4 regions of the Streptomyces sp. NPDC102462 genome follow, and region 1 is predicted to be linked to each of the others. Evidence: riboswitches for the same ligand, from Rfam matches in the RefSeq annotation. Region 1 holds a riboswitch; each other region holds the start of a gene.
What was found. Region 1 has a riboswitch for cyclic di-AMP ahead of ACIRFL_RS33155 (C40 family peptidase). Riboswitches for the same ligand answer to the same signal wherever they lie in the genome.
Positions count from the first base shown of each region.

Region 1 (2,918 bases):
GATCTGGTCATCGAGGCCGCGGAACTGGCGCGCGTACGCGTGCTCCAGGAAGAGATGCTGGCGCGCCACACGGGCCGCACCCCGGAGCAGGTCCACGAGGACCTGGAGCGAGACCTGGTCCTGGACGCCCGGGGCGCGCTGGAGTACGGGCTGGTGGACGCGGTCATCCCGAGCCGCAGGGCCGCGCGCCCGGCTGACGCGGGGTGAGCCGCGGATGCTGCCGCCGGAACTGCCGCCGCTGCCCGCGCTGACCCGGGCCGAGAGCGAGCTGATCGACCGTTACCTGGAGGCGGTCGACCTGCTCGGCCGGATCAATCCGGCGCGGGCCGAGCACACCTACCACGGGCTGCGGGCCGCCCAGGCCCTGGTGCGCACCGCGATGGAGCTGCGGGACGCGCTGGCCCTGATGCACACGCGAGGCGAGATCGAGGTGCACACGGCCACCCTGGCGCGGGCACTGCGGGTACTGGACGGCGAGCGGCGCGCCGCCCGGGTCGCCTTGCCGCCCGACGGCGCGGGCTGACGCGGGCACACTGGGCCTCCGGCGGGCCGACGAGCCGACGAGCCGTCATAGAACGGGCTGAAACGGTCCAAACGGTCTACCCCTGTTCGGCGTAGCCCGGCTTCCTTTTTCGGGCGCGGAAGAGTTGGGTACGGCGAGTGGTCGACAGCCGCGCCGAGGTGCTTCGGCGCTGGTCCGGGGGTGCGCAGCCCCCTCGGCCGGGTATCGAACAGAGCACTGTCCAGCCGAACGGCTGAGTGGTGAACAACGCCACACATCCCCGGTTCCGTTGGGATTTTCGGACAGTTGTGAGTGAAGATCCCTGTCTGACGACAAGCCCCCGCCACCGCGGCGGGGCGGTCCGGGCGGACGCCGAGTCCTGCCGCCGCCCGGATGACCGGTCGACAGGAGTGGATCGGCAGGAGTGGAGGACCCGAGCAAGACGGGTCGCCGGAGCGGACGCTGTTCCGCTCCGAGCAGCCCTTGGGGTGAAGCCGTGGCAACGCGGCCGGGCAACTTCGCCAGCCCGAATCCGACAGGTCATCCTTCACAGGCGGCTGACGAAGGGTTGCGCATGACTGCGCTCAATCGTGTCCCGTCGCTGATGGCCCGGGCCGGTACGGCCTCGGCACTGACCATCGCCGCCGTGGGCGGCTCGATCGTGGCCCCCGGCCTCGCGTCCGACGCGGAGGCCGCGACCACGGCGACGAAGGCGCTGCGGATCGCGGCGTCCAAGAAGGGGTCCCCGTACAAGTGGGGCGCCACCGGTCCGCGCAGGTTCGACTGCTCCGGGCTCACGCTGTACTCGTTCAAGAAGGCGGGCAAGAGCCTGCCGCGCACGGCCGCCCAGCAGTACAACAAGTCGCGCCATATCTCGGCCAAGAGCCGCAAGGCCGGGGACCTGGTGTTCTTCCATTCGGGCTCCAACGTCTACCACGTGGGCATCTATGCGGGTCATGGGAAGATCTGGCACGCCCCGAAGACCGGGGACGTGGTGCGGCTGCAGAAGATCTGGACGCGGAGCGTCTGGTACGGCCGGGTCGGCTGACCCGGCGGAGCGGGTGCCGCCGCCCCCGCCGCGCCGCAGCCCCCACATAGCCGGCCGGGGCTGACCGGACGTCATGCGGGGCTGCGCACCGCTCCGTGCCCGATCGGCTACGGCTCCTGCCGGCCCACCGCCGTCACCGGGTGGGCCGGCACGGTCCAGGGCAGTTCCACGGTGATGGTCTTGCCGCCCTCGCGGGTGGGCCGGACGCGCAGCTTGCCGCCGCTTTCGGCGGTGAGCCAGCGGATGATGACCATGCCGCGGCCGTTGTCCTGCTGGACGGCCGCGGGGAGTCTCTTCGGGAAGCGCGGATGACTGTCGGTGACACCGATGCGCAGATGCGCGTCGCGGTCGAGCACGAGGTCGACCGTGAAGGTGGGTGACTGGCCGAAGGTGTGCTGCACGGCGTTGGTGGCCAGTTCGGAGACGATGAGGCGGATCGTCTCGGCGGCGTCCGTGTCCGCCGGCAGGCCCCACTCCACGAGGGTGCTCAGCACATGCGCGCGGGCCGCGGAGACCGAGGCGGGATCGCTCGGCAGAGTGATGGATGCTTCCAGATGGTCTGCCATGGCGATGTCGTCCCTTTCCCACGGGACCGCAGTCCGACACGGAGCGGATGGTTCGAGTACGGTCCCGGACTGGTGCTTCGCCGCCAGACTGCCATCAGCGCGCCGGTCACGCGGGGCATCCACCGAGATATGCATATATCTGTCGCTCGAAGCGGTGAACTCTGCGACGGCAGACCGTATTTGGGCGGCTCGTAAGGAGTAAGGAGTTGCCCATGCAGCACGGTCCCGCGGTACGCCGCCGGAAACTGGGCGCCGAACTGCGCGCCCTGCGCACCGGCGCCGGTCTCACGAGCGGTGAGGCGGCCAGGTTGGTGGGCTGGCACCAGTCGAAGGTGAGCCGCGTCGAGACGGGCGCGAGTGGCGTGAAACCGACCGATGTGCGGCTGCTGCTCGACGCGTACGACGTGCGGGACGCCCAACTGCGCGAGTTGCTGCTGGTGTTGGCGGGTTCCGAGGACGTCGGCGACCGGCACCGCTGGTGGCACGCCTACCGCGGGGTGCTGCCGCCCACCTACCGGGACTTCATCAGCCTGGAGTCGCAGGCCAGCGGGATGCGCACGCTGGAGACGTCGGTCGTGCCCGGGCTGCTGCAGACGCCCGAGTACGCCCGCGCGGTGACCCGGGCCGCGGTGGACGCCCTGGACGAGGACCGGCTGGACGCGCTGGTGGAGGTGCGGCTCGCCCGGCAGCACGTGCTGCGTTCCGAGCCGCCGCTGGAGCTGAGCGCCGTACTGGACGAGGCGGTGCTGCGCCGGGAGGTCGGCGGACCGGGCGTCATGGCACGGCAGTTGCAACGGCTCAC
Region 1 is NZ_JBIWKB010000052.1:7,931-10,848, forward strand. It holds gene ACIRFL_RS33145 (ATP-dependent Clp protease proteolytic subunit) at 1-207, shown strand, start outside; gene ACIRFL_RS33150 (hypothetical protein) at 215-523, shown strand; cyclic di-AMP (ydaO/yuaA leader) riboswitch at 863-1,073, shown strand; gene ACIRFL_RS33155 (C40 family peptidase) at 1,077-1,550, shown strand; gene ACIRFL_RS33160 (ATP-binding protein) at 1,658-2,116, opposite strand; gene ACIRFL_RS33165 (helix-turn-helix domain-containing protein) at 2,329-2,918, shown strand, end outside.

Region 2 (2,918 bases), on a different contig from region 1:
CAAGATCGGAGGGGCCCAGTTGTCGAAGGGAAGTCATACTCGGGTTCAACGCGCCCGCCGGAAGCCTCGATTCCAGCGCCGTACGCAAAGACCGTGCAAACACCGGACCGGCAGCCCTGACGTCGGGGGGATGGGCGCCAGGACCGCCGGGGAACCGGGGGGTGTGCGGGGATGTGCCGGGGGGGTCAGGGGTTGAGGCCCTTGGCGTCTGGGTCAGGGGTTGAGGCCCTTGCCGCGCAGCCAGGCCATCGGGTCGATGCCGCTGGACGCGCCGCCGGAGTGGACCTCCAGGTGGAGGTGGGGTCCGGTGACGTTGCCCGTGGCGCCCACGCGGCCGATGACGTCCCCGGTGTTGACCTTCTGCCCGACGCTGACGCTGATCGACGACTGGTGGCAGAACCACAGCTCGGTGCCGTCGTCCAGGGTGAGGATCGTGCGGTAGCCGTAGGAGCCGGCCCAGCCCGCCTCGGTGATCGTGCCGGTGTGGACGGCCTTGATCAGTGTGCCCGTGGGGGCGGCGAAGTCGAGGCCGGTGTGGTAGCCGGAGGACCACATGGAGCCGGCCTGGCCGAAGGTGCCGGTGACCGTGTACGAGGAGGTCGGCAGGGTGTACTGCTTGGCCAGCGCGGCCAGCCGCGCCTCCTCGGCCTTCTTCTTGGCGGCGGCCTCCGCCTTCTCCTTGGCGGCGGCGGCGCGGGCCGCGGCCTCCTTCTCCGCCTTGGCCGCCGCGTCGGCGACCTCCTGGTCGGCGGCGGACACGGCCGCGGCGACGGCCTTGGTCTCGGCCTGGCCCTGCTGCTGCTCGGCCTGGGCCATGATGCGGTTGCGCAGCGCCTCGCCGGCGTCGGCGGTGCCCTCGGCGCTGTCGGCCTCGGTCACGCCGACGCTGCTCAGGGCGGTCGCGGAGCCCTTGGTGGCCTGGGCGCCGGCGCCGTCGCCGAGCAGGGAGCCGACGGAGGGCAGGTCGGGCATGGAGATGGACACCGGCGGCTTGCCGGTGTTGGCGCTCGCCATGCCCCCCGCGCCGACGGCGGCTATCACGCCGACGCCGAGGACCGCGGAGCTGCGGGCGAGTCCGCCGCCGCCACGCTGCTTGGCGACGCGGTGCCGGCCGCGCAGCGGGCGGATGGAGTCCTCGGTGGGGTTCCACTCCTCCCAGGGGCCCTCGTCGGTGCGGTAGGTGCCGTAGCCGAAGGTCTCGGTGCCGTACTGGCTCGGCGCGAACGGGGCTTGTGGGGCGGGCCGGTTGGACGCCACTCGGGCGTGCTCCTTTCCTTCCTCCGCCTACCGGGTTAGCTGACGGGTTCGGAGCAGGAAGGTCTCCTACGCGCGTATACCGGCCGTGTCTCCACGGCGGTGTCCGCGTGATTCACCCCAAGGTGGTGGTTCCCCGGTTCCCTTGCGGGATTCGGCGCGTGAGCACGGAGCCGCCTCTTGTGACGGCTGGGACGACCGCGCTGCGTTATCGAACGTTAATAGACCCGGCGGGCAGATTCCAAGCCGTTCCACTTGATCGTTAACGCTTTCGGACGGGAATTTACCGCCCATGACCGGCGAAAACCGGGCGAGTTGGCCCCTGGCGCACGGAAACTCGGGCAACCCATGGGACTTGACGGTGTGTCAGTTGTTATGCGGAGGGCGGTCGTCCGATCACCGCTCGTGACGGTGGGCTCGTGACCGTGAGCGGGTCGCGTATCCGTGAGCGAGCCGCGTCACCGTGGGCGGAAAAAACTCAGGGCCGGAATCCATGTACTGGATTCCGGCCCTGAGCCTTCAGTAGCGGGGACAGGATTTGAACCTGCGACCTCTGGGTTATGAGCCCAGCGAGCTACCGAGCTGCTCCACCCCGCGTCGGTGTTCCACCAGTGTACGCCATGCGCAGGACCGCGAGCACACGGATAACCCCCCGGACCCGCGCGGCCTTCAGTTCGGTCGCGGAAGGGTGTCGAGCCAGCCTCCGATCACCTCACGGACCGCGGGTGCGCACTCGACCTGCGGGTTGTGACCGGCGCCGTCGAGGACCACAGCGGTCATGCGGGGGTAGTGGTCGAGCAGGGCAAGCTGGTCACGCCAGCCCACGAGGGCGTCCTGACGTGTGGTGAGCAGAAGATGCCGGCCGTGGTGGACCACGCCCGGGCTCTCGGGCCACTGCGGCAGGAGGAAGTCCGCGTCGAGTTCGGCGGCGGCACGGCGGTCGTGCACCCGCCAGCCGGGGAGGATGTGCTCCTCGAAGAGAGCCCAGCTCTCCTCGGTGTGGCGGGCCATCACGGCACGGAACAGTTGAAGGTCCTCTTCGTGGGCGAGGCGGGCAAGGAGTGCGTCGTCGCGCTCGACCACGGTGCTGTCGGGCAGGGTACGTTCGGCGCCCCAGCGGACGACGGGAACGAGCAGCGCGGAGCCGAGCACCTGCTCACCGAAGCGCGCGGTCACGGCGCGGGCGATCTGCCCGCCGAAGGACTGCCCGAGAACGGCGAAGGGCCGGTCGCCGACGGTGGCGCGGATCCAGTCGATGACGGCGTCGGCCATCGTGGCCGCCGACGTCGGGCCGGACAGGCGCGGACTGTTGCCGTGCCCGGGCAGGTCGGGGTACAGCCTGCGCCAGCCGGACCGGCCGGTGAAGGCGGGTTCCAGCGGCAGGAGCAGCCGGTGATCGATGGTGTAGCCGTGGATCAGGACGATCGGTGTGCCGTCGCCGAATTCGGTGTGCCAGAGGGCGGAGTCGTTCATGGCTCAAGCCTGCAACCTTGACGCACATGTCAAGGTCAAACGAGTCGTACGGCACGCTTCCGTCCGGTGTCGAGCGAGTGGTCAGGCGAGGCTCTTGACCACCGCAAGGTACTCGTTAATGGCATCGCGGTTGCGAGTCAGGCAGTCGATGCGGCGCGCCATCTTCTCGCCCTCGCATTCCAGCGTGGCGA
Region 2 is NZ_JBIWKB010000042.1:22,128-25,045, forward strand. It holds gene ACIRFL_RS29865 (aldo/keto reductase) at 1-37, opposite strand, end outside; gene ACIRFL_RS29870 (M23 family metallopeptidase) at 214-1,257, opposite strand; cyclic di-AMP (ydaO/yuaA leader) riboswitch at 1,265-1,424, opposite strand; tRNA gene ACIRFL_RS29875 (tRNA-Met) at 1,778-1,851, opposite strand; gene ACIRFL_RS29880 (alpha/beta fold hydrolase) at 1,924-2,727, opposite strand; gene ACIRFL_RS29885 (MerR family transcriptional regulator) at 2,809-2,918, opposite strand, start outside.
Region 2: another riboswitch for cyclic di-AMP. It lies ahead of ACIRFL_RS29870 (M23 family metallopeptidase); the one in region 1 lies ahead of ACIRFL_RS33155 (C40 family peptidase).

Region 3 (2,918 bases), on a different contig from region 1:
GAGTTCCACCCGCAGCCCCGCGCGGGCGAGGCGAGGCCGTGGGCGTTCCCGGCCCCCGAGCGCGGCACGCTGGACAACGGCCTGACCGTCCTGCGCTGCCACCGGCCCGGCCAGCAGGTCGTCGCCGTCGAGGTGTTGCTGTCCGCGCCGCTGGACGCCGAGCCGTCCGGCCTGGACGGTGTCGCCACGATCATGGCGCGGGCCTTCTCCGAGGGCACCGACCGGCACTCCGCCGAGGAGTTCGCCGCCGAACTGGAGCGGGCGGGCGCCACGCTGGACTCGCACGCCGACCACCCGGGCGTCCGGCTGAGCCTGGAGGTCCCGGCCTCCCGCCTGGCCAAGGGCCTTGGGCTGCTGTCCGACGCCCTGCGCGCACCCGCGTTCGCCGACAGCGAGGTGGAGCGGCTGGTCCGCAACCGCCTCGACGAGATCCCGCACGAGCTGGCCAACCCGTCCCGCCGCGCCGCCAAGGAACTCTCCAAGGAGCTGTTCCCGGCCGCCTCGCGCATGTCGCGTCCGCGCCAGGGCACCGAGGAGACCGTCGCCAAGATCGACGCGGCGGCGGTGCGCGCCTTCTACGAGCGGCACGTACGGCCCGCGACGGCCACCGCAGTGGTCGTCGGCGACCTGACCGGCATCGATCTGGACGCGCTGCTCGGCGAGTCCCTGGGGGCGTGGACCGGCACCGCGTCCCAGCCGCGGCCGGTGCCGTCGGTGAGCGCCGACGACCGCGGCCGGGTCGTCATCGTGGACCGCCCCGGCGCCGTCCAGACGCAGCTGCTCATCGGCCGCGTCGGCGCCGACCGGCACGACCGGGTCTGGCCCGCCCAGGTGCTCGGCACGTACTGCCTCGGCGGCACCCTCACCTCCCGGCTGGACCGCGTCCTGCGTGAGGAGAAGGGCTACACCTACGGAGTGCGCGCCTTCGGCCAGGTCCTCAGGTCCGCCCCCGACGGCACGGGTGCCTCGCTGCTCGCCATCAGCGGCTCCGTGGACACCCCGAACACCGGTCCCGCGCTGGCCGACCTGTGGACGGTGCTGCGCACGCTGGCCGAGGAAGGTCTCACCGACGCCGAGCGCGACGTCGCCGTGCAGAACCTCGTCGGGGTGGCGCCGCTGAAGTACGAGACGGCGGCGGCCGTGGCGAGCACGCTCGCCGACCAGGTGGAGCAGCACCTGCCGGACGACTACCAGGCGTCCCTGTACCGGCAGCTGGCCGCGACGGGCACCGTGGAGGCCACCGCCGCGGTGGTGAACGCGTTCCCGGTGGACCGGCTGGTGACGGTCCTGGTCGGCGACGCCGCGCAGATCAAGGAGCCGGCCGAGGCGCTGGGCATCGGCGAGGTGCACGTGGTGTCCGCGGAGTAGGCGGAGCAGTCCGAGGACCCGCACACGCGCGTGGGGCCCTGACGGCCGTGGCAGACCGCCCCGGTCGTCAGGGCCCCTTCCGTTCCCGCGGGATGCCCGAATTGCGGCGGAGGTTGCCTGTCTGCCCTGTGGGATGCGCTACAAACACCCGGTTCGGTTTGGGGATGGAAAGTTGTCCCCCTTAGCGTCGTCCGGGCTGTTCGTCAGGCAGTGCGCCGCGCCCGCGGCACCGGACAGCCATCGCCGAGTCCCCGTACGGCGCGAGCCAGGGGAGCCGGGGACCCAAGTCCCTGGGGTGAATCGGGAGTCCGCGCGGCACGCGGCCTCCCGTAGGAGACCTTCCTGCTCCGAACCCGTCAGCTAACCCGGTAGGCGACAAGGAAGGAAAGGACCGTCACTCCATGGCGTTCACCCGCGCCACCGGGAAGCACCGCCGTTCCACCCGGATGCACCGCACCACCTCCCGCGCCGCGGGCGTCGCGACCCTTGCCGCCACCGGTGTCATGGGCACCCTCGCGGCCGGTCCGGCGCACGCCGCCACCACCGCGGAGCAGACCGGCCTCACCCCCGTCGTCGGCATCGGCGACTCGGTCGCCGAGCAGATCGGCGCCCAGGCGGCCGCGCAGCGGCAGGCCGCCGAGGAGAAGGCGGCCGAGGAGGCCGCGCGCAAGGCGGCGGCGCGGCGGGCGGCGACGGAACGCGCGGCCGAGGTCCGGGCCGCCCGCGAGGCCGAGCGCAGGCGGCTGAACGCCTTCGTCGCGCCGATCGCGCACTCCTACCTCTCCACCGGATACCGCACCGGCGGCTCCCTGTGGTCCTCCGGCAGCCACACCGGCGTCGACTTCCACGCCGCGGCCGGCACCGCCGTCCACGCGGTGGGCTCCGGCACCGTCGTGTCGGCCGGCTGGGGCGGCGCGTACGGCTACGAGGTGGTGATCCGAATGGCGGACGGCATGTACACCCAGTACGGCCATCTGTCGTCCGTCGCTGTCTCGGTGGGCGAGCGGGTCACTCCCGGCCGGCAGCTCGGGCTGTCCGGCTCCACGGGCAACACGACCGGTCCGCACCTGCACTTCGAGGCGCGGACGAGCCCGGAGTACGGCTCCGACGTCGACCCCGTCGCCTATCTCCGCAAGCACGGTGTGAACGTCTGACGACCGGCGGCGCGCGGGCGCCGCGGCCCCGGCTCGCGAGCCGGGGTTTTCGTCGTTTCGGACGCCCCGATGTCCAAAAAATATCCATGGATTCCGGCCCGCCATCGGAAATTCCGGCTCATTGCCATAGAGTCACGGAACACACGTCAATCGTCGGCGTTTCACGGGGATTAAGGCGGAGGTCGGTCATGCGTATTCCGGCGCACTCGGTGTGCACGGCGATCCGGGACGACATCGTCGCCGGTGTCTACGAGCGCGGCAGCCGGCTCACCGAGGAACTGCTCGCGCGCCGCTACGGCGTCTCGCGCGTCCCCGTCCGCGAGGCCCTGCGCACCCTGGAGGCGGAGGGGTTCGTGGTGACGCGGCGGCACGCGGGCGCGTGCGTGGCCGAACCCA
Region 3 is NZ_JBIWKB010000047.1:60,989-63,906, reverse strand. It holds gene ACIRFL_RS31800 (M16 family metallopeptidase) at 1-1,368, shown strand, start outside; cyclic di-AMP (ydaO/yuaA leader) riboswitch at 1,600-1,758, shown strand; gene ACIRFL_RS31795 (M23 family metallopeptidase) at 1,770-2,522, shown strand; gene ACIRFL_RS31790 (GntR family transcriptional regulator) at 2,711-2,918, shown strand, end outside.
Region 3: another riboswitch for cyclic di-AMP. It lies ahead of ACIRFL_RS31795 (M23 family metallopeptidase); the one in region 1 lies ahead of ACIRFL_RS33155 (C40 family peptidase).

Region 4 (2,918 bases), on a different contig from region 1:
TACTTTGCCCGTTGAGTTCACGCCCGTCCGGGAAGAGAACGGAATGGGGGATTCCGAAGCCCCTTGCCCCGACGGAAGATGACAGACCCTCAAGTTTGTGATCTTCACGTGATCTGCGCGGCATGAACTTGTGACAGGCGATCGTGTGCCGATACGTTCACCCATCGGTGCGGCATTCCGGCGTGGCCTGCCGCGCCGGTCAGTGCTGTCGCGCGAAAGGCTTCCGCATGCTCTCCGGGAACGGTCGTCACCGTCGCCCCCGTCAGGCTCCGGCCTTCGTCGTCGCGGCCGGAGTGACCGGCTCCGCGATCGCCATTCCGCTGCTCGGCGCCACCGGCGCGAGCGCCGCCGACGGCACCACATGGGACCGGGTCGCCGAGTGCGAGAGCGGCGGCTCGTGGAGCGCCAGCACCGGCAACGGGTACTTCGGCGGGCTGCAGATCTCGCAGCAGGACTGGGACAGTCACGGCGGTCTTGAGTATGCGACGACCCCCGACCAGGCCAGCCGTTCACAGCAGATAGCCGTCGCCGAGAAGATCCTCGCCGACCGGGGCACCACCCCGTGGGCGACCTGCGCCCTGCTGTCCGGGCTCACCTCGACATCGGGTTCCGTCGGCGTCGACACCGGCGTGACGGACGGCGGTTCCTCCGGCTCGAAGGGCTCCACCAAGTCCTCCGGGCCGTCAGATGCACAGAAATCGCTGGATTCCACCGATTCGCCGGGAGAATCCGGCTCCTCCGACTCGTCTGACTCGTCCTCATCCTCCGGCCCGGCGGCTTCCGGCGCGGAGACCTCGCCGTCCGCCTCGCCCTCGCCGAGCGAAAGCGCCGGCCGCGATGCGGGGGACGGCCGTACGGCCCCCGCCGAGCCCGGCGGGTCGGGCCCGTCCGAGCCCGGCGCCTCGCCCGAGGGCGGCTCACCCACGGAGGAACCCGAGTCCGCGGCCTCGGACAATTCCTGGCGCAGCGGAGGCTCCTGGAGCCTCGTCGACACCGGATCCCTCGGCGGCGGTCGCCACCGGGGCGACAGCGCGGACGAGAACGGGGCGAGCGGTACGGCTGACCAGGGGTCAGGCCCGTCCGGGCGGCACGCCTACACCGTCCGCGTCGGCGACACCCTCGCCTCCATCGCCGACTCCCTTGACGTGGACGGCGGCTGGCGCGCGCTCTACGCCGCCAACGAGAAGGCCATCGGTGCCGACCCGAACCACATCGCCGCCGGTCAGACCCTGGACGTCGGGGGCGAAACGGGCGAAAAGTAGCGGGAGCTGACGTCCTGTTTCGTGGGCGATATCCGGTTTGCTCAAAGTGTGGGATGAGTCTCAGAAGCCCTGATCGTCTTTGAAATTCCGGCGATCGCGTGCCTACGGTCATGACCGCTCGCCACCGCGAGCCCCGGCTGCCGCAACGCCGAGTCCTGCCAGCGGCCGTACGGGAACAGTCGTCGCGTCAAGCGCCGTAGGCAGGAGCGGGGGACCCAAGGTAAGTGCCGCGCCGGTCGGTTGACCGAAGCGGCTCGGGGTGAAGCCACGCCTCCACACGGAGACGTGGCCGGGCAACTCAACCGGCCCGAACCCGACAGCTCACCTCGCAGGCGTCGGTGAGGGGAACCTCCATGCTGTTCTTCGGCAAGGGCAAGCACCGTCGTCCGTCCATCACCCGAGTCGTGGCGCTCGCCGGTGTCACCGGCGCGGCCGTCGCCGCGCCGCTGATGGCGGCCGGCAACGCCTCCGCGGCCACCGCCTCCGAGTGGGACACCGTCGCCCAGTGCGAGTCCGGCGGCAACTGGTCCATCAACACCGGCAACGGCTACTACGGCGGCCTGCAGTTCTCGGCCTCCACCTGGGCCGCGTACGGCGGCACGCAGTACGCGGGCACCGCCGACAGGGCCAGCAAGTCGCAGCAGATAGCGATCGCCGAGAAGGTCCTCGCGGGCCAGGGCAAGGGCGCCTGGCCGGTCTGCGGCAAGGGCCTGTCCGGTGCCGTCTACGGCGGTGGCTCCGCGTCCGGCGGCAACACCGGCTCCTCGAACACCACCACGGGCAGCGGCACCTCGAACTCCGGCAGCGGCACCGGCTCCTCGAACGCCGGCACCGGCTCCTCGAACAGTGGCGCCGACCGCTCCACCGAGCGGCAGTCCGCCTCCCGTTCCGCCGACCGTCCGGCCGCCGGCAAGACGGTCACCACCCCGACCGGCAAGACGGTCAAGAAGGGTGACGGCGAGTACAAGGTCGTCACGGGCGACACCCTCAGCTCGATCGCCGAGCGGCACGGGGTGAAGGGCGGCTGGCAGAAGCTGTTCCAGCTGAACCAGGACATCGTCGCGAACGCCGACCTCATCTACCCGGGCCAGCTGCTGCACCTGAAGTGACAGCAGGCCGGCAGCCCGGCCACAGCCCCGGCACAGCGGCGCCCCCACCCTGGGGGCGCCCCGTGCCCGCCCCGTCCCCACGGAACCCCCGCCCCGACGCGTCTTCCCCCGTACGCGCCGGGGCGGGCCCTTTCCCCAAGCTCCCCTGACTCCGCCGCCCCGCTGCCAGGCCCCCTCGCGGCCCCGCCCCGGTTTCCCGGCCCGCGTCTACGGCAGCTGCGCGCCAGCCTCCGCTCCCCGGCCCCCTTCCCCACCTCTGCGGCCCCGCCCCGCCTGTTTCCCCGGCCGCCCACCTCTTCGGCCCGCCCCGCCAAGACCGCTCCAGCGCCGCCCGCCCGGCGCTGCCCCAGGGGCCGCTTGCAGCGCCGTGTTCAGTGCCGCCCCCCCCATGGCTGTTCAGCGCCGTCCCTCCGGTGCCGCCCGGCCGTCCTTGTCCAGCGCTTCCCGCCGAGAGGCCGACTCTCGCGGTTCCCCTGGAGCCCGCGAGGCTGTTCGAGGCAGCCGCCCCTCCGCAGGGCCCTCGGGCGCCCACAGTCCCGCGCGCCTC
Region 4 is NZ_JBIWKB010000011.1:47,738-50,655, reverse strand. It holds gene ACIRFL_RS12530 (cytochrome P450) at 1-82, shown strand, start outside; gene ACIRFL_RS12525 (transglycosylase family protein) at 228-1,262, shown strand; cyclic di-AMP (ydaO/yuaA leader) riboswitch at 1,445-1,612, shown strand; gene ACIRFL_RS12520 (transglycosylase family protein) at 1,616-2,371, shown strand.
Region 4: another riboswitch for cyclic di-AMP. It lies ahead of ACIRFL_RS12520 (transglycosylase family protein); the one in region 1 lies ahead of ACIRFL_RS33155 (C40 family peptidase).